Regions from separate parts of the Lysinibacillus sp. CNPSo 3705 genome, predicted to be linked through region 4. Evidence: riboswitches for the same ligand, from Rfam matches in the RefSeq annotation. Region 4 holds a riboswitch; each other region holds the start of a gene.
The links. A riboswitch is a leader RNA that binds a small molecule or an ion and turns the genes downstream of it on or off. The one in region 4 is predicted to bind S-adenosylmethionine.

Region 1: linked by a shared signal. The riboswitch ahead of metK (methionine adenosyltransferase) and the one ahead of PVA17_RS02045 (cyclase family protein) in region 4 are both predicted to bind S-adenosylmethionine.
Region 2: linked by a shared signal. The riboswitch ahead of PVA17_RS19965 (Na+/H+ antiporter NhaC family protein) and the one ahead of PVA17_RS02045 (cyclase family protein) in region 4 are both predicted to bind S-adenosylmethionine.
Region 3: linked by a shared signal. The riboswitch ahead of PVA17_RS13345 (bifunctional homocysteine S-methyltransferase/methylenetetrahydrofolate reductase) and the one ahead of PVA17_RS02045 (cyclase family protein) in region 4 are both predicted to bind S-adenosylmethionine.

What each region holds. Positions count from the first base shown of each region.
Region 1 covers NZ_JAQZSD010000031.1:25,105-31,368, forward strand. Annotated here, with positions in the region: gene PVA17_RS14150 (alpha/beta hydrolase) at 1-394, opposite strand, end outside; gene pckA (phosphoenolpyruvate carboxykinase (ATP)) at 517-2,103, opposite strand; SAM riboswitch class I at 2,738-2,857, shown strand; gene metK (methionine adenosyltransferase) at 3,151-4,347, shown strand; gene PVA17_RS14165 (gamma carbonic anhydrase) at 4,524-5,042, opposite strand; gene PVA17_RS14170 (alpha/beta hydrolase) at 5,179-5,985, shown strand; gene PVA17_RS14175 (alanine/glycine:cation symporter family protein) at 6,113-6,264, shown strand, end outside.
Region 2 covers NZ_JAQZSD010000061.1:10,882-17,145, forward strand. Annotated here, with positions in the region: gene crcB (fluoride efflux transporter CrcB) at 348-710, shown strand; gene PVA17_RS19955 (fluoride efflux transporter FluC) at 707-1,036, shown strand; gene PVA17_RS19960 (hypothetical protein) at 1,067-1,414, shown strand; SAM riboswitch class I at 1,639-1,746, shown strand; gene PVA17_RS19965 (Na+/H+ antiporter NhaC family protein) at 1,853-3,133, shown strand; gene PVA17_RS19970 (MFS transporter) at 3,248-4,447, opposite strand; gene PVA17_RS25390 (DUF3951 domain-containing protein) at 4,820-4,978, opposite strand; gene PVA17_RS19975 (DUF2812 domain-containing protein) at 5,338-5,883, opposite strand; gene PVA17_RS19980 (PadR family transcriptional regulator) at 5,883-6,200, opposite strand.
Region 3 covers NZ_JAQZSD010000028.1:33,023-39,286, forward strand. Annotated here, with positions in the region: gene PVA17_RS13345 (bifunctional homocysteine S-methyltransferase/methylenetetrahydrofolate reductase) at 1-1,451, opposite strand, end outside; SAM riboswitch class I at 1,758-1,856, opposite strand; gene PVA17_RS13350 (protoporphyrinogen oxidase) at 1,982-3,370, opposite strand; gene PVA17_RS13355 (globin-coupled sensor protein) at 3,607-4,899, opposite strand; gene PVA17_RS13360 (tetratricopeptide repeat protein) at 5,444-6,264, opposite strand, start outside.
Region 4 covers NZ_JAQZSD010000003.1:81,350-87,613, reverse strand. Annotated here, with positions in the region: gene PVA17_RS02065 (aldo/keto reductase) at 1-436, shown strand, start outside; gene PVA17_RS02060 (winged helix-turn-helix transcriptional regulator) at 517-900, opposite strand; gene PVA17_RS02055 (MFS transporter) at 1,011-2,195, shown strand; gene PVA17_RS02050 (YuzC family spore coat inner layer protein) at 2,403-2,813, shown strand; SAM riboswitch class I at 2,962-3,070, shown strand; gene PVA17_RS02045 (cyclase family protein) at 3,165-3,902, shown strand; gene PVA17_RS02040 (DedA family protein) at 4,000-4,596, opposite strand; gene PVA17_RS02035 (Cof-type HAD-IIB family hydrolase) at 4,782-5,555, opposite strand; gene PVA17_RS02030 (DUF2225 domain-containing protein) at 6,120-6,264, shown strand, end outside.

The DNA.
Region 1 (6,264 bases), on a different contig from region 4:
CAGGTACGAGAACATTGTAGCCTGTATCATAAAAATGCTTAGCATACTTTGTCATTTGTGAGCCATCAGATGAATATCCATGGAAAACAATTGCCCATTTATTTGTTTCGTTTGTATTTTTAAGTGTATAGGCATGTAATTTTAAATCATCGAAAGACTGTATATAAGAGTCCTTGTAATTGTCTTTAAACCACTTCTCGCTTTCTTCTTTTTCTTTAGCATCCTTAGGACTAACAGCAATAGAATTGTGCGGAGCATTAAACACATCTGATTTATCAGTATTAGGATTTAAGGCAAAATTATAAAAATAATTCCCTGCAAAAAATCCAGCCACCACAAACAATACTAATAGCAGACTAACAATTGTAATTATCACTTTATATTTTTTTTTCATATATATCCCCCTAAAACTACTATTATGAATTATACACAAAGTTACTAATATGAAAAGTAGATTTTCTAAAATAGGGAAATAAAAAAAGGGAACGACTGAAATCGTTCCCTTTGCTTAGTAAATTATTTTAATGGACCGCCAAGTTTAGTAATAGCTTCAGAAACATTTGAGAATTTCTTGAAGTTTTCGTTGAATAAACCAGCAAGTTCAGCAGCTTTTTTATCATAAGCAGCTTTGTCTGCCCATGCATCACGAGGATTTAACACTTCTGTCGGTACACCTTCAATAGAAGTTGGAATGTTTAAACCGAATACTGAATCTTGAATTGTTTCAACAGCAGTTAATTTGCCATCAATGGCTGCACGTACCATTGCACGAGTGTAAGAAAGCTTCATTCGGCTACCAGTACCATATTCGCCACCAGTCCAACCAGTGTTCACTAAGAATACTTGTGCACCGTGCTCGTCAATTTTTTGACCTAACATTTCAGCATAAACTGTTGCTGGAAGTGGAAGGAATGGAGAACCGAAGCAAGTGGAGAATACTGGTTCTGGCTCTGTTACACCACGTTCTGTACCAGCAAGTTTAGATGTGAAACCGCTTAGGAAGTGGTACATTGCTTGCTCTTTTGTTAATTTACTGATTGGAGGTAATACACCAAATGCATCAGCTGTTAAGAAGATGATTGTTTTTGGGTGACCTGCAACAGATGGATCAACAATATTTTCGATGTATTGAATTGGATAAGCTACACGCGTATTTTCTGTTAATGAACCATCATCATAGTCACAAACTCGAGTTTCTGGATCAACAGCTACGTTTTCTAGAACAGAACCGAAGCGGATTGCGTTGTAGATTTCTGGTTCTTTTTCAGCAGAAAGGTTAATTGTTTTTGCATAGCAACCGCCCTCAATGTTGAATACACCGTTATCAGACCAACCGTGTTCATCGTCACCAATAAGCTTACGGTCAGGATCAGCTGATAAAGTTGTTTTACCAGTACCAGATAAACCGAAGAATAATGCAACATCTCCAGCTTCACCAACGTTTGCTGAGCAGTGCATTGAAAGGATGCCTTGCTGTGGTAACAAGTAGTTCATAATACCGAAAATAGATTTTTTGATTTCACCAGCGTATTCAGTACCACCGATTAGGATAATTTTCTTTTCAAGTGATACAATGATGAATGTTTCAGAAGCAGTACCATCAATAGCAGGATCTGCTTTAAAGTTAGGAGCTGAGATAACTGTGAAGTCAGCAACATGAGAAGCCAATTCTTCTGCAGTTGGACGGATAAATAATTGATGAGCGAAAAGATTGTGCCAAGCGTATTCATTGATTACTTGGATGCTTAATTGTGAATCTTTGTCAGCACCAGCAAAGCCTTTGAATACGAATAATTCGTCACGTTCTTTTAAATATTTTACTACTTTTACATATAAGTTATCGAACACTTCAGAAGAAATTGGTCGGTTAACTTTTCCCCAGTCAATTTTATCCTTTGTGCTCTCTTCTTCTACCGTATATTTATCTTTAGGTGAACGACCAGTGTATTTGCCAGTTTCTGCACGAACTGCGCCATCTACTGTTAACATAGCTTCACCACGAGATGTTGCTTTTTCAGCTAATTGTGGTACTGAAAGTTGAACATTAATGTTACCGCCGTTTAATAATTCCTTCAGTTCGTTTGCAATTTCTACTGAATTCATCGATTAAATACCATCCTTTTTTATAGTATTCCCTTGAGTCTGAGGGAGATTTTCTTAATTTCAAAAATAGTATAACACAATTGCTTAAATAATCTATACTAATTCAGAAATTATTTTTCAGATTTTATTACTTTTCAAGAAAACGACAAAAAGTAAATTGATTCGTTTTGATAATGCTTTTTACCCTATTTATAAGTGATCACACATTCACTTTCGACACAGCAAAATTGTGTTTGGAAGCTTAGCTGACATGGGGTTCGCACAGGATGTGAAGTTTTAGCTTGTTTTTGTAGTTGGAGCGTGTCTTCGACTAAAAAGGGGCTACAATCATTTTCATCCACCACATGTTCTGTAGCTAACGCCTTGCTTTTGCTACAAAATGTACTGTAAAGGGTTACACATATGTTAACACATGATGTGAGGTGGAGAGTAGGGATTATTTTGTTTTAATTTACAGCATAAGGAAAATTCTTTGCTGGATAAAGCCCATACTTTCTTTATAAGAATACAATCAATTATGCCACAGCATAATTTCGACCAGAGACTTTAAATGGTTTTCGCATAAAAGCTGGAAGAAGATAAAAATATTTGACAATGTTCGACCATTTACGTATTATGAGATATTGAACGGATACTCTTATCCCGAGCTGGTGGAGGGTCAGGCCCTGTGAAACCCGGCAACCTGCATGAACTATTTCACGACATGCGCTGGTGCCAATCTGATGCAAGGGGAAACTCCCTTGAACGATAAGAGTGAAAGGTTACGAAGTCATTATTCCTTTCCTCATGTTAAGTAAGCGTGAGAAAAGGATTTTTTTATTGTTTTAAACGAATTAAAGGTAAGTATACAGTCCTTTCCTTATTATAATGACGGATCTTTCGAAAATCCTCGTGTTAAAAGCAGCAGCAGCTGTTTAGTTGTGCGAAAGTGCAACGACAGCAACAACGGCTTGAGAGTTCAATCCTTATGGGCGAACTTGACATGGGTAATGAGTACCGTATTAATTCGCAAATATTATTTGTAAAAGTAATTAGGAGGAAAATCAAATGACAAACCGTCGACTGTTTACATCAGAGAGTGTAACAGAAGGACATCCAGACAAAATTTGTGACCAAATCTCGGATGCCATTTTAGATGCTATTTTAGCAGAAGATCCAAACGCACGTGTAGCGTGTGAAACAACAGTAACAACAGGCTTAGCGTTAGTAGCAGGAGAAATTACTACTTCTACATATGTAGATATTAAAGGTATCGTTCGTGATACTGTAGCAGAAATCGGTTATACACGTGGGAAGTATGGCTTTGATGCTGAAAACCTAGCAGTACTTGTTGCGATTGGCGAGCAATCACCTGATATTGCCCAAGGCGTTGACCAAGCATTAGAGGCGCGTGAAGGCTCTATGACAGACGCTGACATTGAAGCAATTGGTGCAGGTGACCAAGGTTTAATGTTCGGTTATGCATGTAACGAAACGCCAGAGCTTATGCCATTACCAATTAGTTTGGCGCATAAATTAGCTCGTCGTTTAACGGAAGTACGTAAATCTGGTGAATTAGCATATTTACGCCCAGATGGAAAAACGCAAGTAACGGTTGAATATGATGAAAACAATGTACCAGTACGCGTTGATACGATTGTAATTTCAACACAGCATGATGAAGAAGCTACACTTGAGCAAATTCAAGCAGACTTAAAAGAATTCGTTATTGCTCCAGTTGTTCCAAGTGAATTACTAGATGCCGATACTAAATATTTCATCAACCCAACTGGCCGATTCGTAATTGGTGGTCCTAAAGGGGATGCTGGTTTAACTGGACGTAAAATCATCGTTGATACATACGGTGGCTATGCACGTCATGGTGGAGGTGCTTTCTCAGGTAAGGACGCAACTAAGGTAGACCGTTCAGCGGCATATGCAGCACGCTATGTGGCGAAAAATATCGTAGCTGCTGGTTTAGCTGATCGAGCTGAAGTACAACTTGCTTATGCGATTGGTGTTGCTCAACCTGTATCTATTGCTGTTGATACATTTGGGACAGGAAAAGTTACAGAAAGTGAAATTGTAAAATGGGTACGCGAGCTATTTGATTTACGCCCAGCGGGGATTATTAAAATGCTTAACCTTCGTCGTCCTATTTATAAGCAAACTGCCGCATATGGTCACTTTGGTCGTACAGATTTAAATGTACCTTGGGAACAAACAGACAAAGCTGACGCATTAAAAGAAAAAGCAGGTTTATAAACTATTCAGCTAAAGCGATGAAGTGTTTGGAAAAATATTTTAAAATACTATTACAGAAAGGGGCTCAATATTCTTATAGCCCCTTTCACTGTTTTTAACGAAAAAAAAAGCTCCTAATCATAATCATGGAGGGCTTGGTTACCCAAGAAAACGTGAGCTGCTTTGATTTAGTTAAGTTAATCTTTTGGTTGAAGAGATTTATAGTATTGACCCTTTTCTACATATTCACGTATGATGCGTTCCATATCTTCTTTATCTTCATCATTTAATTCTCTTACAACCTTTGCAGGACGGCCAAGTGCTAAGCTATTTGGAGGAATTACTTTACCTGGAGGAACTAGACTACCCGCCCCAATGAATGCACCCTCTCCAATCTCCGCTCCGTCTAATACTATAGAGCCCATACCTATTAAGGCTTTTTTTCGAATCGTACAGCTATGTAAAGTTACTTGATGTCCTACTGTTACTTCATCTTCAATAATGAGTGGATATTTGGGACTTTGATGTAAGCAACAGAGGTCTTGAATACTAACTCTTTTTCCTATAATTGTTGGTGATACATCTCCTCGAATAACTGTGTTAAACCAAATGGTTGTTTCAGCACCTATTGTAACGTCGCCAGTAACTGTTGCATAATCAGCAATGAAAACAGAAGGATCGATATTGGGTTTTTTACCTTTAAATGGATAGATCATGAGTATCGCCTCTTTTCTTTCTATGATGTAATATTATCGTATCAAATACGCAACATGATGGAAATATAAAATTAAAATGATCTAGATATTCCGATATAATCATTGTGTAATTATTTTTTTAGGAGGACTATGTGAAATGTGGAAATGGGAAGCTGATGGACAAGCAAAGGCTGTGGTTGCTATTCTTCATGGTGCATATGAAAATCACCGTTGGTATGCATGGCTTATAGAAAAACTTAGATTGGAAGGCTTCCACATAGTCATGGGGGATTTACCTAATCATGGAGTAAATGTAGGATATTCAAAAATTCACGATGAAGATTTTAAAGAATACAACAAATATACAAGAAATTTAATCGAGAATGCATTTTCGTATAATTTACCTGTCATTTTAATAGGACACGGGCTTGGCGCGACTCTATTACTACATACCATGCAAAAACGAAAATATGAATGTGCAGGAATTATTTTAACTTCACCATGGCTTCATTTAAAGCTATTGCCAGGTAAACTCTCAAATGCTCTAACAAGTTTAAGTGCCTTGACTGCCAATGTGAAACTGACCCATGAAATTACATTAGAATCATTAACGCGCAGTATAGAAGGTAGAGATGAGATGAAGGATGAAGTTCCTTTTTCATCTGTTGTTTCAGTGAAATGGTATCGCGAGCTACAACAAATGATGCGCAATTTAGTGTTATTGCCTAAGGCTGAATTCCCAAATAGGCCGATGTTAGTTATGACCGCTGAAAAAGATAATATTACGGAAACTAAACAAACAAGGAATTGGCTTTATCAGATGGAATTTACAGAGTTTCAATTCAAAGAATGGGCAAACTGTTATCATAATCTATTTCATGAAGTAGAACGTGACGAGATTTTTGTTTATATACGAGATTTTATTAATAATGCTCTGCGCAGAATTGGCTATATAATTGAATAGTGAATTTCCTCTCCAATTAACTAGAAAAATTACTAACTTTTTGTTTCTTAAATATAATGTTGTAATTTTCAGAAAAGTGTAATACTATAATGACTTAAAGTGATGCTTTTCAAATTGGAGGGGTAAGATGGAAACAATCGTTGGGAAAATTAATGAGATTTTATGGGGACCGTGGTTTATTTATGGCATTTTGTTAATTGGGCTCTTCTTTTCAATCATTACACGATTCCTACAAGTAAGACATATTAAAGATATGTTTGTTTTAATGTTTAAAGGCGA
Region 2 (6,264 bases), on a different contig from region 4:
TCGCTCATGCCAACATCCGTCGGTGCAAGTTGAATATAAGAAACACGAGCGTCAAACTTAAACATCAATTATTGTTTTAAACTTTACTGGGTACTTTTGAAGGCACCAGCTCTATTGTAGTAATTATTTTTATATTATTGTGTTTTCCGTCGACGAAGATTTCAATTGAACGATGTAATCGTATTTGAAACTATAATTTTGCTATGATATATGGACATTAACTACGAAGTATTTTGGAACGTAAAACGGTGATCTTTTTGCATCTAAATAACTGGTAGAAATATATCTAAAATAGTGTGCACATGATACACTTTTCAATATAGATATTTTAGTAAGGAGTCTTTACTGTGAAATCATTTTTTGCTGTTGGAATTGGCGGATTTTTGGGTGCCATCTGTCGATATAGCCTTGGCCAAGCACTTTCAAATAACGGTGGTTTTCCATTTGCGACACTTTGTATGAACTTAATTGGCTGCTTTTGTTTAGCGTGGCTATTTACAATGTTTACAAAGAGAACGCCTGTTATTATAGGAATTGGTACTGGCTTTTTTGGTGCCTTTACAACCTTTTCGACATTTTCTTTAGAAACACTATTGCTTTTGCAGGATAGTAAATGGCTACAAGCCGTTCTTTATATATTAGTAAGTGTTTTTGGCGGTTTAGCTTGTGCATGGCTAGGATTTAAACTAGCAAAGGGGCGCATCGTATGATAATTATTGGTATCGGTGGATTTTTAGGTGCACTAACACGATTTTATCTAGGAAAATTGATTGTCCATACATACCCATGGGCAACATTTTTTATTAATATAACAGGGTCTTTTGCGCTTGGCTTTTTATTTGCGCTACATCTAAGTGATTGGTTTTGGCATTTAATAGGGATTGGTTTTTTAGGAGCCTATACGACTTTTTCGACATTCGGTTTTGAATGTTTGACGCTCTTGGAGCAGCAAAAATGGAGACAAGCGATTGTTTATATAGGCACTACAGTTATATTCGGCTTATTTTTCGCTACACTTGGCTTTTACCTTGTATAGTCGCATTTTTAAAAAACTAGAGGTGATTTTTTGACACAGCCATCCATTGAACAATTACAAGCGCTTGAAGCTGACATTGAACAAACACTATATCGTTTAATCGACCTAGAACTAGAAGAAAACTTTCTAGAAATGAATACACGCTTTGCACAATTACTTGCAAAGGTACAAGCGGTACAATTAATTGATTATAAGCTTGACGTCCTCGTTGACCCTCAAGCATTTGCAACAGAAACATGTACTCTACTACAAAGTTTAATAGAAGCAAAGGCTAGACCACAAAAAAGACAACGCCTCCTAACACATCGTATGATTTTAAAAATATGGTTGCGTAAAAACCAACGCTTTATGACGGAATTTTTACCACAAATGTTTTAAGCGCCCTTTGCTGTCCCAGGGGCGCTTCCTTTTAAAGTTGCAATTGCTGCAACACTTCTTTTATTCCCTACAACTGTTAAATCGAGGTGCTCTAAGCATATTACGGATATTTTCCTCAAAAACTTTTCAGAATATAGCTTTAAAATAAAAATTAAATAAAAATATGTTGCAAAAATTGAATTCTTATTTTAATATTTATTATTGTGAAAAAAATAATATTTTGCTTCTTATCAAGAGAGATGGAGGGACTGGCCCGATGAAATCTCGGCAGCGGAACTTATGATTTAAGTTACTGTGCCAAATCCAGCAGGCAAAGGCTTGATAGATAAGAGGAGTGTTTTATAGATATAAGGCCTCTTCTTGTTAGTACAAGAAGAGGCCTTTTTTCGTAAAAAAAATGGACAAAAGACGTGTCCAATTTTATTTTTGGAGGTAGACATGAAGAAAGAGAATCCATGGGCGCTAATCCCATTTGTTGTGTTTTTGATTTTATTTATTGGCTCAGGGGTTATTACAGGTGATTTTTACGCCTTTCCTGTCATTGTAGCCATTTCCATTTCAGGCGCTGTCGCTTTAGCGATGAATCGACAAGAATCGTTTGCGCAAAAGGTTGATATTTTTTGCAAAGGCGCAGGAAATTTAAATGTCATGCTAATGGTTGTTATTTTTCTTTTGGCTGGGGCCTTTTCAGCGGTAGCAAAAGGCATGGGGGCAGTGGATTCCACTGTAAACTTTGCTTTATCGGTCGTTCCGCCAAATCTACTTGTCGTAGGCTTATTCATCATTGCCTGCTTTATCTCCCTATCAATGGGGACATCAGTGGGAACGATTGTTGCGCTAGCGCCCATTGGAGTTGGCATAAGCGAGCATATCGAGCTTTCCATGGCTTTAGTAATGGCAGCGATTGTTGGTGGTTCGATGTTTGGCGATAATTTATCTTTTATTTCAGATACAACCATTACTGCCGTTCGTTCACAAGGTGCACAAATGAAGGATAAATTTAAGGTGAATTTTTGGATTGTCTTGCCGGCAGCTATTGTAACGAGTCTTATTTTAGGGTTCATTACAATGGGTGAAACTGCGCAAGTGGAGCATGTAAGCTATAATTGGGTAAAAATTGTTCCCTATATTTTGGTCATTATTTTAGCGTTAGCTGGAATGAATGTTTTCCTTGTTCTAGCATCTGGAATTGTTCTTGCCGGGGCTGTTGGCTTAGCGGATGGCAGCTATCATTTAATGAGCCTTTTTCAAAAGATCGGCGAAGGAATGGCAGGCATGTATGAAATGGCATTCCTTGCGATATTAATAGCTGGAATGGTGGAAGTTATAAAGTATAACGGTGGGATTGACTTTCTACTTCACCTTGCAACTAAAAGGATTAAATCGAAAAAAGGTGCTGAATTTGGTATTGCCGGTCTTGTAGGCCTAACTAATTTATCGACGGCCAATAATACGATTGCTATTTTAATTGCTGGTCCGCTTGCAAAAAATATTGCTGAACAGTATGAGATTGAGCCAAGAAAGTCCGCAAGTATATTAGATATTTTCTCCTGTACGATTCAAGGCCTCCTACCATACGGAGCCCAATTCCTGGCAGCCGCAAGTGTAGCCGGAATTTCACCAGTGAGCATGTTGCAATACTCTTTCTATCCAGTCCTTATAGGAATTTGCGGAACCATCGCTATCCTCATCGGATACCCGAAAGGAAAGAAAGCCTGAGCTTCATACTTAAAAAACATTAATTTACCACTAAATTACTCCAATTGTTTTGCAAGAAATAATCAAAACAATTGGATTTTTTATTGTGATAAGATATTACTTAAAAATTACAAATTACACTTTCTCATTAGTTATTTCGAAACGTCTATATTTGACCATAAATCCAATTCCAAGAATAGGTCCAATCGCTAATATTGTAAAAACCCACGCCCAACCAATAATCCCCTGTATAATCGGGATTAGGTTTATTGAAAATATAGTAAGTAAGAAACCAATACACATTTGAAAAGTAAGGGCTGTACCTACATAATCAACCTCGGCTATTTCTGAAACTGCAGCTGAAAATTGGGCGGAATCAGCTATGATAGACATCCCCCAAATCATGGAGATTATTAACGTTAACCAAATATACTGCCCAAATGTAAAGCCTATTACTAACGAGCAGATAGCACTAATAAACATAGAAATAATCGTTAAATTGGCTCTTCCGGTTTTATCCGAGATTAATCCCCCTATCATACAACCAATCCCTCCAGCAATTCCTATTGAAATAAAGGAGGATAATGCAATAAACCAATGAGGAATTTCTGGTGAATAAGTTAAGAAACTAGCTGTCAAAAAAGCTGGAAGCCATGTCCACATCGCATACAATTCCCACATATGCCCGAAATAACCGTAGTTCGCAAGCATTACTGGTTTATTCAAAATAACTTTTTTTATTAACTTGAAGGAGAAAGGCGATTTATTAGGTACAATTGGGGCATCTTCTAAAACATAAGTTATTATTATAGCCGATAATAAAGCCAATCCTGAAGTACTAATTATCACGAGTTTCCAATTTAACGAAGAGAAAAACATAACTACAAAATGTGGTAATGATGATCCTACTGTTAATGCAGCTATTAAGACTCCGATTGCAAACCCACGTTTTTGTGGAAACCATTGTGATAAAATTTTTACTGCTATTGGATAAACACCTGCAAGAGTCATACCCGTTAAAATTCTAAGTAGAATACCTAAAAAAGCATAATGGACTAGAATTAGTAAGACATTTAATATTGCGCCTAGAAAAACTGAAATCGCAAAAATCTTTCGGCAATTAAAGCGGTCCGCAACCCCAAAATAGGAACTAAACAATGATCCTATTACAAAGCCAATAGGAATAGCAGCCGAAAGCCAAGCTTCTGAATGGGAGCTAAGGTTCCAAATTTCAATTAATTCGGGTGCAATCACTGATGCACTAAACCATAAGCTTAATGCACATAATTCTGATAATCCAATCCATACCAATGCTCTCCAAGAACCTTGAATCATATTATCCCCCCAAAAATAAATCCGAATCTCCTGCGAGTTCACATAAAGTAACTGTTTTAATTAGTCACGAGCGAAGTTAAGTATCAGGGTAAAGTTCTGATATACGCAAAGCGAAAAGAGTTAACCTTCCAAAAAACAAAATCATTCTTTGATCTATAGAAAAGGTAGATTGTCATTTACACAAAACTATTGACTATCTCTTGAATAAATAATACCAAATAAAGGATAAAATTCCTTCATAAATCTTATTATCGATAAAAAGAAAAATAATCTACTATTATCTCATATTGAAATAATAGTAGATTCTCATATTTTATACTATTAGTTATATAAAGCCTGCACCTCTACTGTTTGAAAGTAACCACCACTTACTTAATTGTCATGTTTACCTCTACCATCCATAGCATTATCAAATGGTGTATACGTCATAGTAGGTACTTTCTTTTTCACAAAAACACGATATATTGCCCGAACCAAAATGCTTGAAAAAATCAGACTTACAATAAGCGCTATGCTATTCCCAATATTCATGCCATCATCCTATCCTTTCGTTATAGTTTTTCTACTTTGCAAGTGTACTACCAATTAATGTAGGCAACTGTACGATTATATTGTCATCAAATATTGGACATACCCAAATTGTAAACATAATGATCTTAAATTTTAAATGTAATTAAATATCTATATTCTAATGGTCTACATATTATACTTCGACATTAAGCAAATTTTCCCTGTCGTTTGGTGTTCGTAGCGTTATGATCTCGCACATAAAACATCATGCTGGACCAAGCGGCCATCGAACACCCTAGTTGTAACGGTAATACCTCCATTGACATACTAATTTTCAAACAACATGAAAAAACAGCTGATAAGCTTCAGCTGTTCGTTCTTTATATATGCTTGGATTTTAAGCGTAGGTTTTTCCACATATGATAGTAAACTCCACCAGAAGTCATTACTGCTGGAACAGTAAAAATAAAGGAATATATAAATCCTTGGTCTGCAATGTGTTGAATTGTTCCAATGGTAAATGTCATAATTACCCACAAAATCATCGTTATAGCAAGAGCAATAGATGCTACTAGGTTTACAGGCTTTGCAAGACGTGATAATTTATCAATAGAAGACTCAGTATCACTATAAATGGGTGTTGTTTCTGGTGCTGCCTTAAAAATATGCATATCAGTACTAGAACAAACATGTGTCCAGCCACCGTAAGCAAATAACTCAAAATACTCCTCTTCTTCACTCTTCGATAATTTACGATAATCAATACTAAAAATGACGTCTTGTGGTTCACCCTTCTCTAGACCATAGCCCGCACATCGAAATCTTTTTAAATGCCAACCTTTTGCCGCTTCTTCACTTAATTTTTTCATATCGCGCTCCTCAGAAAAAGCTAAACCATATGATGCCATATATCTTTTATTTCGCACTATTTTTGCCCCCTTTGTAGTCCCTGTTCTGCCAACTGAATCATGACCTTTCTTCTTTCAATATCTTCGAGCAATATATCTCGACCTTTATCCGTTAAGACATAGACCTTTCTCCGAGAATCCGAATCATCATGTAGCTGAATAAGTCGTTCAGCTAATAGTTTTTTAATAATTGTATAAAGGGATGCAGGACCAATTACGAAAGTACCCTTTGTTGTCTCCTCTATTAAACTCATGACCGCATAGCCATGTCGAGGCTCCGTTAAGGCAGCCATAATATAAAAAACAGAATCAGTTAACTGCTCTAATGATTTCATTGTCTACACCTCCATATATCATAAAACGATATATCATTAAATAATATATCACTTTATGATATAT
Region 3 (6,264 bases), on a different contig from region 4:
TTCTTTTCTAATCGAGAGACAGCGCGTTCTAGTACACGGACATTAGGATTAAATGCAGCCGCTACAGAGAAATTTGCCTTTTTACGAAGCGGTTTCCCTGAGAACGAAACACCTTCATTTAACTGTTTTATTAATTGGATTAGCTCCATTGACGATACGTCGTAAACGCTAGTTGCTCCTGGGAAATCGCCTACCTTTGTCGGATCTCCAGTAACCGCTAAAACATCATGAATTCCTAGTGCATTTAATCCCATTAAATGTGATTGAAGACCAATTAGATTTCGATCTCGACATGTTATATGGGTTAACGGGCGTACCCCGTGCGTTTCTTTCAGTAAGGCACCCATTGCGACATTACTAATCCTTGGAGAAGCAAGTGAATTATCTGCCATCATGACTACATCCGCACCCGCCTCATATATTTTCTTTGCCCCTTTAATAAAGCCTTCTATTTCTAAATGTCTTGGTGTATCTAACTCCACAATAACCGAGCGTTCACGTTTTACTTTTTCATGTAATGGCTCATAATTTGCTGGCTCTGCCTCACGCACAATCTCTATTTTTTCTGGCTTTGTATACTTTTCCTCAACCGGGGATAGCTCCTCTAAATACTTTTTCGCTGCAGCAATATGCTTTGGTGTCGTACCACAACAGCCACCAATTAAACGAACCCCTTGATCACGAAGCTCTACAGCTGCTCGACCAAAATAATCAGCTTCCGACTCATAAACGACACGCCCATCCTCTAAATCAAGAAGAGAGGCATTCGGGTACGCTGACATAAATGCTTGCTCAGGAAGCTCTACCCCTTCAAATGCTTGGATAGTATGGTGAGGACCTAAACGACAGTTAACACCTACGATATCAGCACCTAACGCTTCAAGTTCATGTAAGGCGTGATTTAAGCTCATTCCATTTTGTAATATTCCGGGTTCGTGCATAGAAACTTGAGCGATAATCGGTAATGTCGTTTTTGCTCGTAGCATTGATAAAGTCGCTGTTAGCTCTTCAAAATCATAATAGGTTTCAAGTAAAATGCCATCTGGATTTCCTGCAAGTAAAACCGTTGCCTGCTCATCTATAGTTGCTAAAATTTCCTCTAACGTTGCATCACTTTTTCGAATACCACGGATTCCCCCAATAGTACCCAAAACAAATTGCCCTCCATCCGCTGCTGCACGTTTTGCAATCGTTATAGCAGCTTCATTATATTGCTGTACACGAGATTCTAATCCATAGCGGGCTAATTTTATGGCATTAGCTCCGTAAGTATTGGTCTGAATAATATCGGCACCAGCAGCTATATATTCTCTATGAATCTTTTCAATTAGTTCCGGTCTCTGTACATTCATTTCCTCATGACAGTACTCCAAGCCATAGCCGTATAAAACTGTACCAATTGCACCATCTGCTGTAAGAACATGCGTTTTTAACCTTTCAAGCAATCCCATAAAACTAACCTCTCTTTCTTTTTCTATCAATTATGCCTCGGCATAAATTCGTTCTGAATCGGCTTTGTGCTTAGACCTGCACGCTGCAGGTTAGTTAGCCTACTATCCGCTAAGAACTCCTTGCCAATTCTGTGACATCCGCCGAAGGCTTTAGGTCAACACTCAGTCGTTGCCACAGGACGTGGCGTCCTTAGACTGAGTTCCTCTATTTCGGCGGATGTTTGGACTTTCCACCGAAAAAAGTTAAAATAAAAAAAGCCTTCTTTCACAAAAAAAGAAGGCTTTTACGTTTCGTAATTGTTTTCCTTCTCATCTTCGACACATGGTCTTCTGGATTTAGCACCTGACAATAAGTTGGTTGCTGAAGCTTCATAGGGCCAGTCCCTCTGCTTCTCTTGATAAGAATTTAGTATGAATTTTTTAAATAATTAAAAGAATCATATCGTTTACGAACGATTGAGTCAAGACTATTTCACTGAACAAAGGATAATTTTTACGAAATTCACAAAATTTCGATTTATATTAAACAATTATGATAGTTTTTCTACAAGTTCCTCACCAATTTTTTTACCATTTTGAATACACGCACCTATGCCTACTCCAAAATAAGAGCATCCTGCTATTGATAAATTTGGATAGTTTTTCTCGAGCTCTTGTAAGAGACCTTGCAACGCTTCACGGTGTGCCAAGTCGTACTTCGGCATCTGGTCGATCCATTTCGTCACGTTAATAACAGTTGGTTTTTCCTCAATCCCCAAGCTTTTTCTTACGTCCTCTAGAGCTACAACCGCTAATTCTTCATCTGACATTATACGCAATTTCTCATACACAGGGTTAATGCTCTTATAAAAAAGTCGTACAAGTAATTTTCCTTCTGCTGAAGTGTGTTTCCACTTGCGGCTTGTCCACGTTGCTGCATTACAGATAACATCCGAATTATGTGACACAATATAGCCTGTTCCATCTGCAGGTAATCTATTATCGGGAACATCAAATCCTAAATAAATCGTAATGGCGGATGCAGTATTAAATTGTTCAAAATAGCCGTTCAAAGAGTCATCCTGTAATAAGCTTTGTACCGCTTCATTTGGCAGTGCCAATACAACATGATTTGCTTCAATCATTTTACCGTTTGCTAACGTAACAGCGTATAAATTCTCCTGCTTTTTAACACTAGTAGTAGCAATCCCTTTTATAATTTCTACATCCGTCAATGTTTCTTCAAGTCGATCAATTAGTGACGATAAACCATTTTTAAATGAAATAAATTTTTTATTGGCGGCTTTCACAAATTGTTCTCTGTTTGCATCGAAACCTTTAATAATACTACCGTAATCGTTTTTGTAATCGATTAAATACGGTAAAGTAGAAGCAATTGAAAGTTGATTTAAATCTCCAGAATATACACCTGCTAGTACCGGTGCTATTTGGTTTTGAACAAGCTCTTCACCTAAATAATACGTTAAAAATTCCCCAATCGAGCTTTCCTTTGTAAACCTTTCATTCGGCATTGTTAAATCCTTTAACGCTTCTTTTTTACCTTCCTCTGATACAAGCGTGCTTTCCTCAAGAGATTGTAAGCTCATAGGAATACCGAATGTTGAGTCTGCTGGGATGGCATGTAGTTCATTATTTGTGTAAATATACGAAATACCTGTTTCGTTATATACAAGATTTTGTGCAAAATTCAGTTCCTCTACTAACTCCATGACACCTTTATGACGCGCTACAATAGAATCTGCTCCAGTTTCCATGATGAATCCTTGTTCATATGCAGAATGCAGCTTGCCACCAAGATATGTATTTTTTTCAACAAGCACAAGTTTTACATTTAAGTTTTTCTCCTGAACTTGGCGTTGTAAATAATGCATCGTACACAATCCCGTAATTCCGCCACCTAATACAACAACTGTTTTCATATTAACCGCCCCTATTTTTAGTTCTTTATTTAGTATAAACTTTTTTTATCGAAAATTACGTTAAACCCTTTACAAATTTAGCAAAAATGGAGCTATCCAGCATATTGGACAGCTCCAGTTTTTCATCATATATTCGCTAGAGGCTTTTACCTTCATTACAGAAATTATCTATTAACAGTTGATATAGTGTTATTTGTGCCCTAAAGTATGTATCAACGATTTTTTCCCTTTTCTCTTCATTCATTTAAATTTTGTGCAAAGCTAGCTAATTTTCCAGCTGAATTTTTCACTTCGTTAAAGGCAATACCTAATTCACTTAGTACCTCCACAATTGCTTGTACTTCTTTTTCCATCCGACCATTTTGGTCTTTCGCCTCGGTCATAGCTTCTAATATGTTAGTAAATTGACCTTCCGTTTGAACCATATTTTCCTCACCAGAGGCTACCTCTTCTTGAATATTACTAAGTGAATGAACAAGTTTATCTGTCCGCTCATTCGTTTTATGTAGTAACGTTGCTACCGATGTGACAGATTCCTTTGTTTGAATCGATAGTTTTCTCACTTCATCTGCAACAACACTAAAGCCTTTACCCGCTTCTCCAGCACGAGCGGCTTCTATTGCTGCATTTAAAGCTAACAAGTTCGTTTGATTAGCAATATTTGTCACAACATTCATAATCGATTCCATTTCCTTTGACATATTTGTCAACTGTGCAATATTTTCCGCTATATCATGAAGTGAGCAAATTATAGTATTCATATTTTGCGATTGACTCTTTAAGCGTTCACGCCCTTCTAATGCCTGACTCTCAGCCATAGTCGACACTTGAAGTGATTTTTTCGCTAGTTGTTTAATTTCCTCTGATTGTCCACTTAAACGATGAAATGAATTGTTTGTTTCTTGAGATATTGTGGCAAGACCTTCCGAAGACTTTACGATTTCTTGCTCTATCGCTTCTTTTCTACGTTCTATTTTTTCATGAAGTTGTTCAATTGTGTGCTCAAACGCCTCTAAAACCAATTGTTGCTCAAAATTGGAAATTTTCGAGATGGCTCGAATTGTATTAAGCTGATCTATTGGATGAACAACATGTTCTTCAACCAAGTCAATAAATGACGCAGTTAAATCTTGAAACGCACAAATATACCATTGTGTTTTAAGGCCAATATGGACATGCACTTTAGCAATTTTTATGCGTCTTTGATAAAATTCATTATCAATCTTACCATTAAACATTTCAATAATATGACGTCGTAATGTTATTTTCAGCTTCTCCACAGAACTATGTCTATTAATAATATCTACTAAACTATGTTCAGTTCCAATCATTTCATAAAATCGATTAACAATATTATCAATATTGGCTTCTACAAAAGGTTGAAAGGCTTTTAAATATTGTAAATCAGTCTTTGTCAATTGGAGCAAATCAATTTGCTTTTTTATTGAATGGCAATTCCCTATATCCATTTTCACCGTGTAGTGCTTTAAATCTAACGCCGTTGTCTTTCTCTCTTTTTGAAAAATCACACATTTACCCTCTTTCATGCCGTGTACTTTTGAAAAGCTGAGAAAAATCTAATTTCGTCTACCAAAGATATAAAAGGTTAGGAAGATTCATCCCCAACTTTTGGTGATAAGCCATCACATTACTTATGATGCTGATTTCTGCTACGGGCTACCATCAGCTAAAAATAGCAATCTTATGACTAGCTATTACTACTAACTACTCTTTCAGAATCACTCATATACATTATACATTTTATAAATAGCTGTCAATCTTCGGATATACATTTTTTCCCTAAAATTATATAAAAAGTCCCTGTTATCTAAAGCAATAAAAAAGCTACCACAATACTTTTGGGTAGCCAATTTACATCATCTCTATTTTTTATCCTTATTTTTCCCCTCGTTTTAGTTTGAAGTAATTACCTCTTTGTTATATTAATATTTTTACAATCATTCATTCATAGTGATATAAACCTGTAAAATACCCATAAATAAGCACTTAAGACCTGTACAGAAAACGTTCACAATAAATTCTAAATACCTATTATTTTTTAATAAAAAATACTTACTTTCCTTTCAACTCTTGCAGTAAAATTGCAGCCTCCTCACTTCCTGCTTCTGCTGCAAGTCCATACCACTTTATAGCCTCTTTAATATTTCTAGCTATTCCTTCACCTTTATTGTAAATGTGCCCTAATTGTAATTTAGCTTCTAGATCTCCTTGAAGAGCGGCCTGTTTAAACCAATGAATACCCTTTTCAATATTACGTATACCTGTTAACCCTTGGCTCCAAATAAAGCCCAAATCATAAAAGGCATCGACGTGATATTGCTCTGCAGCTTTTTCATACCAAAATAATCCACGGTTCACATCTTTAGGTTGCCCTAACCGTCCCTCTAAATAGATTCCTCCAAGCCTGTATTGCGCTTCGACATAGCCTGCTTCAGCAGATCTTCTATAGTAGCTACATGCTTGCTCCTCATTTTTGTCGATTCCTAATCCCTGCTCGTAAATAATTCCGAGGGTAAACATAGCCTCTGCCACACCTTGTTGTGCAGCGAAGTCAAACCACTTCTTCGCAAGTACCAAATTTTCTAGTACTCCCTCACCGTTAAAATACATATCTGCTAAATTATTTGCAGCATCTGGATGCCCCTGCTTTGCTGCAGCCTCATACAAAATAAACGCTCTATTATAGTTTTCTTGAACACCTAGACCTTCAAAATAAAAATTACCAAGTGCATATTGTGCATCGGCATTTCCTTGTGACGCTGCTAACTCAAACCACTTTATTGATTTTTCTGGTCGGAAATATTCGCCGTCAATTGCGCTATAATATTCGCCAAGCTGAAATTGTGCATCTGTATCCTGTTCCTCAATGGCAT
Region 4 (6,264 bases):
AATAAAAGCTATTGGGGTATGTAATTTCCATGTATCACACTTACAAGATCTTCTGAAAACAGCTCGTATCAAACCCGTTATTAACCAAGTGGAACTACATCCACGATTACAACAAACGGAGCTACGTTCATTCTGTGAAGAGCACAATATACAACTGGAAGCTTGGGCACCATTAATGCAAGGTGGACTTCTTGATAATGAGACTATTTCAAAAATAGCAGAAAAATACGGGAAATCAAATCCTCAAGTTATCTTGCGCTGGGATATTCAACATGGTATCGTCACAATCCCAAAATCTGTGCGCAAAGAACGTATGATTCAAAACGCTGATATTTTTGATTTCCATTTAACTAATGAAGAGATGGCAATCATTAACGCTATGAATCTAGATCAACGTGTTGGACCAAACCCAGATGAGTTTGATTTTGTCATGTAAACGATAGCTTGTAAACATAAAAGAGACTGTCTTATTTTCTTAGTATAGAAAACTTTTCAGACAGTCTCTTTCCAATCTATTTAAGATGTATGCTTTATTGCGATATCTTCGTCACGTTGCATTAACAGTACATCTTCACCTTTATCTTGTAGCATTTCGATATGTTTTTCACCCCAAGTGCAAAGGATGTTCAGCACAGGGTCCATCTCTTGACCATAAGGTGTTAACGAATATTCAACTTTTGGCGGTACTTGATTGAAAACCTTACGATTAATTAATCCAGACTGCTCTAACTCACGTAATTGGCTTGTTAGCATTTTTTGAGAAATGCCTGGAATCAATCGGCGAAATTCATTCGTACGAATCTGACCATGGTGGTTAAGATGACAAAGAATAATAGGTTTCCATTTACCCCCAATTACTTCAAGAGTGGCTTCGACACCAATATTATAAACTTTTTTCATTGTAAACCTCCTGTAATATTCAAAAGTAACTAAAAGTACCCTACGTAACTTTCTGGCATGTATGAATATTACTATACACTATACAAAAAATCAAAGGAGATAGTAATAGAATGAAAGCTACAAAAGCGCCAAATGCTAAATTCACATTGCTTGCACTTGCCATCAGTGCATTTGGTATCGGCTCTACAGAATTTATAAGCATCGGACTGCTACCATTAATTACAAAAGATTTTAATATAACATTAAGTACTGCAGGTTTAACCGTATCCATATATGCACTAGGTGTAACGATTGGTGCACCGCTTTTAACAGCATTAACATCGCGCCTTAGTCGCAAAAATGTGTTACTGCTCGTTATGGCGCTGTTTATTATCGGTAATTTACTTGCAGCCTTAGCACCCTCATTTTCATTACTACTAACTGGGCGTGTTATTTCAGCATTGGCACATGGCGTGTTTATGTCCATTGCCTCTGTGATAGCTGCAGATGTTGTAGCACCAAATAAACGAGCAAGTGCAATAGCTTTTATGTTTACAGGACTAACATTAGCAACTGTGACTGGTGTCCCACTAGGAACTTTTATTGGACAAGTAACTGATTGGCGAATGTCGTTTATTTTCATAGTTATCATAGGTATTATTGGATTAATTAGTAATGCCCTGCTTGTGCCAAGTCACTTATCGAAAGGTAATCCAATATCGATTTTAGATATTGGTAAAGTTTTAGGGAATATTCGAATGTTATTAATCCTCTTTATTACTGCAATTGGGTATGGTGGCGCATTCGTCGTATACACCTATGTTTCTCCTATTTTAGAGCAGTATATGGGCTACTCACCAAAGGCAATTGTCGTGATCTTAGTTGTATACGGTATTTGTGTTGCCATTGGTAATACATTAGGTGGTCATTTTGCGAATAATAACCCTTTACGCTCTATCTTTATGATCTTTATAGGATTAGCAATAGCACTACTCGGCATCAACTTCTTTTTAGAATCATCCATCATAGGATTAATAATGGTCTTTATGATGGGGCTATTTATGTTTATGAATGTACCAGGATTACAGCTTTATGCCGTTCAGCTTTCAGAAAAATATACACCATCGGCTATTTCAATGGCTTCAGCATTAAATATTTCGGCCTTTAACATTGGTATTTTTCTAGGATCATACATTGGAGGAATGATTGTTAACCTCCAATCATTAGCTCATACCCCTATATATGGATTCGTAATGGTGATGATTGCTGCAGTTACTACCTTCCTAACGTTACACTTCGATAGAAATAAACAATAGATTTCCCTAGAATAACAATAACGAAAGGAAGCCTTAACCATACACAAGGCTTCCTTTTTGTTAAGGAACGTATCGTCGAAATAAGCCTTAAAAAATTCTAATGCCGTGAACCAATTCCCAAAAGGGCTTGAAAGCATCAGCTGTTAACACAGAAAGTCTATATTGTACATAAGATACTGTATCAGCTATAGGATAGGAGGAATTTAGTTGTATTACAATCCTTATCCGTTTTTTGTCTATCCTCATTACTATCCGGCATGGGTAATGGCAAATCAACCAACAAATCAACACCCTTCCCATCATCTAGCAATGCCGACACCCCCAATGAATAGAAGTCCATTTCCAATCGTCAATACAAAGAAATTAAAGACTTCCGCGAATCGGATTAAGGTTATTATGCAGCAAGCACAATTACTTACGGATAAAATTGATGAATCTGAGCAATTTGCACATGATCTTATGAACGCAGCACAACAATCAAATAAAACAGAAGTTGAAAAGTTAATTGCTTCAACAGGCATTACTGTAAAATTCGATACTACCTATACACCAGATGGATTTCGTATAACATTTACGGAAAGTAGCTGTTGTAAGCTAACACTAATTTTAGGTTGGTGAAGAGTTGGCCCTTTGAAGAGGGCCTCTTTTTTTACCTTTAGCATCTTTATGAATTTTAACCTTGTATCCCTATCAAGCTTGTAAACTATAAAAAAATATGCTAAAGTGTTTGTACACATTATTTCTGAAAATTCTTATATCGCATTTTTTCTTATCAAGAGAGACGGAGGGATTGGCCCTATGAAGTCTCAGCAACCAGCCCTATAGAGGTATGGTGCTAATTCCAATTGGCAAAATTCTGCCTTGAAAGATGAGAAGACTTACTTTAGTTGCTTTGCACAAGAGTCCTCTTCTTCAAGGAGGGCTCTTTTTTATTTTTCCATTCTAATTAAAAGAAAGCAGGGAACTATTATGACAAACGAACTTTTACAAGCAATTCAACTATTGAAATCAAAAAAATGGGTAGACTTAACGCATACATTTGGTCCAAATTCTCCACATTTCTTTATGTTTGCTGATGCTAAATTTGAAACATTATTTTCACATGAGGATGGCTTCTTTGCACAGCAATTCACTTTCCCAGGGCAATACGGAACACATATCGACCCACCTATCCATTTTGTACGAGATACACGCTATCTAGAGGAATTGGAGCTAAAAGAACTAGTACTACCACTCATCGTTATTGATAAATCGAAGGAAGCCGCAGTAAATAACGACTACACGTTAAGTATTCAAGATATTCTTGACTTTGAAGCTGAACATGGGGAAATTGAAGCCGGTACCTTTGTTGCGTTCCGTACCGATTGGAGTAAACGTTGGCCAGATAAAGAATCTTTCAGCAACAAAGACGCTGATGGCAATAATCATATTCCTGGCTGGGGATTAGAAGCATTACAATTTTTATTCAACGAACGACAAGTAAGAGCTATTGGCCACGAAACTTTTGATACAGATTCAGCAGCAGATTTCCGTAGAAATGGAAAATTAGACGGCGAATATTTTGTGCTAGAGCAAGATACTTATCAAATTGAGCTTATGACAAATTTAGATAAGCTACCTCCAAAGGGCGCTGCTATATTCAATATCGTGCCAAAGCCTGAAAAAGCATCTGGATTCCCTGTCCGTTCCTTTGCAATATTACCGTAATATAGCAAAAAGGTCTGATTCAATAAATATTGAATTAGACCTTTCATCCATTATCATCCGCATAATTAAGTCCGGAATCGGCTCTGTACTATTGAATTTATTTAGATGCATTCTTTCTTTTGAAAACAACATAAATGATGAACATAATGATGATGAACAATACTATAACATAAATACTGTAACGGGATAAATATAGCTCAACATAATGCCATTTCTCTCCAAGTATCTTCCCTAAAGTGATAAAAGTAAATGTCCATAAAGCTGCTCCCATATAAGCAAAGAAAGCAAATTTTTTATAAGGATAATTATTAATAGCTGCAATATATGCAGTAAGATGACGAACTCCAGGGATAAAATACCCTATTAATAATAATATTGGTCCAATTTTTTCAAATAATTTTCTAGTAAAATCAATTTTCTGTTCTGTAATATGGACTTTCGAACCGTATTTTCGTAATAAAGGTAGCCCGAATTTATAGCCTATATAGTAGCTCAGGGTAATTCCCCCTGCCGCGCCTATCATAGCGCTGATTAAAGCTGGAATATGTGCAAGAGTTTCACGATATACGCTATACCCTACATATGTCAAAAATATTTCATCAGGAAGTGGCAGACCGACAATTCCCCCAATTAGGATAAGAATAATGCCAAAATATCCATAATGTTCAATAAGAGATTGTACGTGATGCGCCATAAATCCACCCCATCTAAAGCGTAATGATTTTTAATAGTTAGCTTTATAATAACTCAAAGGAGACAACATTATGAGTATTATGGATTAAATACATTTTCTCCATGAAAACATTCATCCATGTTGTATCGTAAAAAAATATAGTTTTTTCTTAGTGACTGGTTGATTCATATTTTACTTTCAAATAATTAAATTATTTGCAGCTTACGTAGAGCATAATGAATACCATCTTCTGTTGATTTTTTCGTTACATAATTAGCGACACTTTTTAATGCTTCACTACCGTTGCCCATTGCAATACCAAAGCCAACCTGCTCTAGCATGTCGATATCATTATCTCCATCACCAAAAGCAAGTGCTTCCTCAGGACTCAAGTCAAAATAATCTAGTACAGCCTGCACAGCAATTGATTTGGAAACATCATGTTGCAATACATTTGTAATGTAAGGGTGCCACCTCTTAAATAATAAATGCGGGAATTTTAAAGTATACCTTTTCTCAATTTCCTCGTTGCCATACAAACACATTAAGTAAACCTCTTGCGTTAAAATATCTTCATTAATAACGGGAAATTCTTGCAATGATAATGTTTCTTGCATGGCTTTTAATGTCTCTTGTTCTTGGACGTTATTCATCGATAATTGTTCTGTAAAAAACGAAAGACTTTGTTTATTGTTTTCAGCAAAAGCCTTAACTGCGTGGACAATTTCCTTGGCAATAGGAATTTTATGTATTACTAGATCTTGATGCTTAACATAGGCACCATTAGCGGTAATAAACGTATCTATACCTATGCTTCTTAAACCTTGGCACATTGATAAAGGTCTTCCTGTAGCAGCCACAATATGAATTCCATTATTTTTTAATTGCTCAATAGCGATCATTGTGCTTTCTTCAATACGACCATCTTCATAATTTACAAGCGTTCCATCTACGTCAAAGAATACAATTTTATAATCCATCGTTCTCTCCTTGCTGATTTTATTAAGTATATCGATCAGGGAACCTCACTATAACATGACCCAATTTGGGGTAATACCTGTGACGATAATCTCCAAGAAATCGCCCAACCCCACTCCGATTACCTTCATTTAAATGTCATTTTCCACTACAGACGAGTGCCTAGGTGACTCCGCTTTGTCACTTAATAAAATCCTATATTTCCCTAATCAATATACTTGTCATTTTACATGAAGAACTATCCAAATAGGCATTATTATCTACACAGCAACTAGATTAAAAAAATTAGTAGTTAATCAAACATTTGTACGTTTTATGACAAGCTAAGCCAACCGTATAACTTACACCAACTACACCGATAAACACTATTACGGGTACATATCGAAATTTCAAATAACTAAGAAAGTAATGAACATTTTTATTTCAATAATTCTAAAGGAGTATACCAAAGAGCATAGAATTGTTAAAATAGAGTTAGCTAAATTAAATACATTGAACGATACCATCCACCATATAAATAGAACAAAAGAAATAATAATCATCTGAATGTAAAGGAGTTGATTCTTATGGCATTTAACATTTACTACTATGAAAGTAGTGTGGATTGCAAGTTTTGCAAAAAGCATTTTACCACATATAAAGTCCGCCCTAATCGTTATAAAGTTATCGAAGAGCAAACAGACTTCATGCCAGTTTACGAAGGTTTAAACC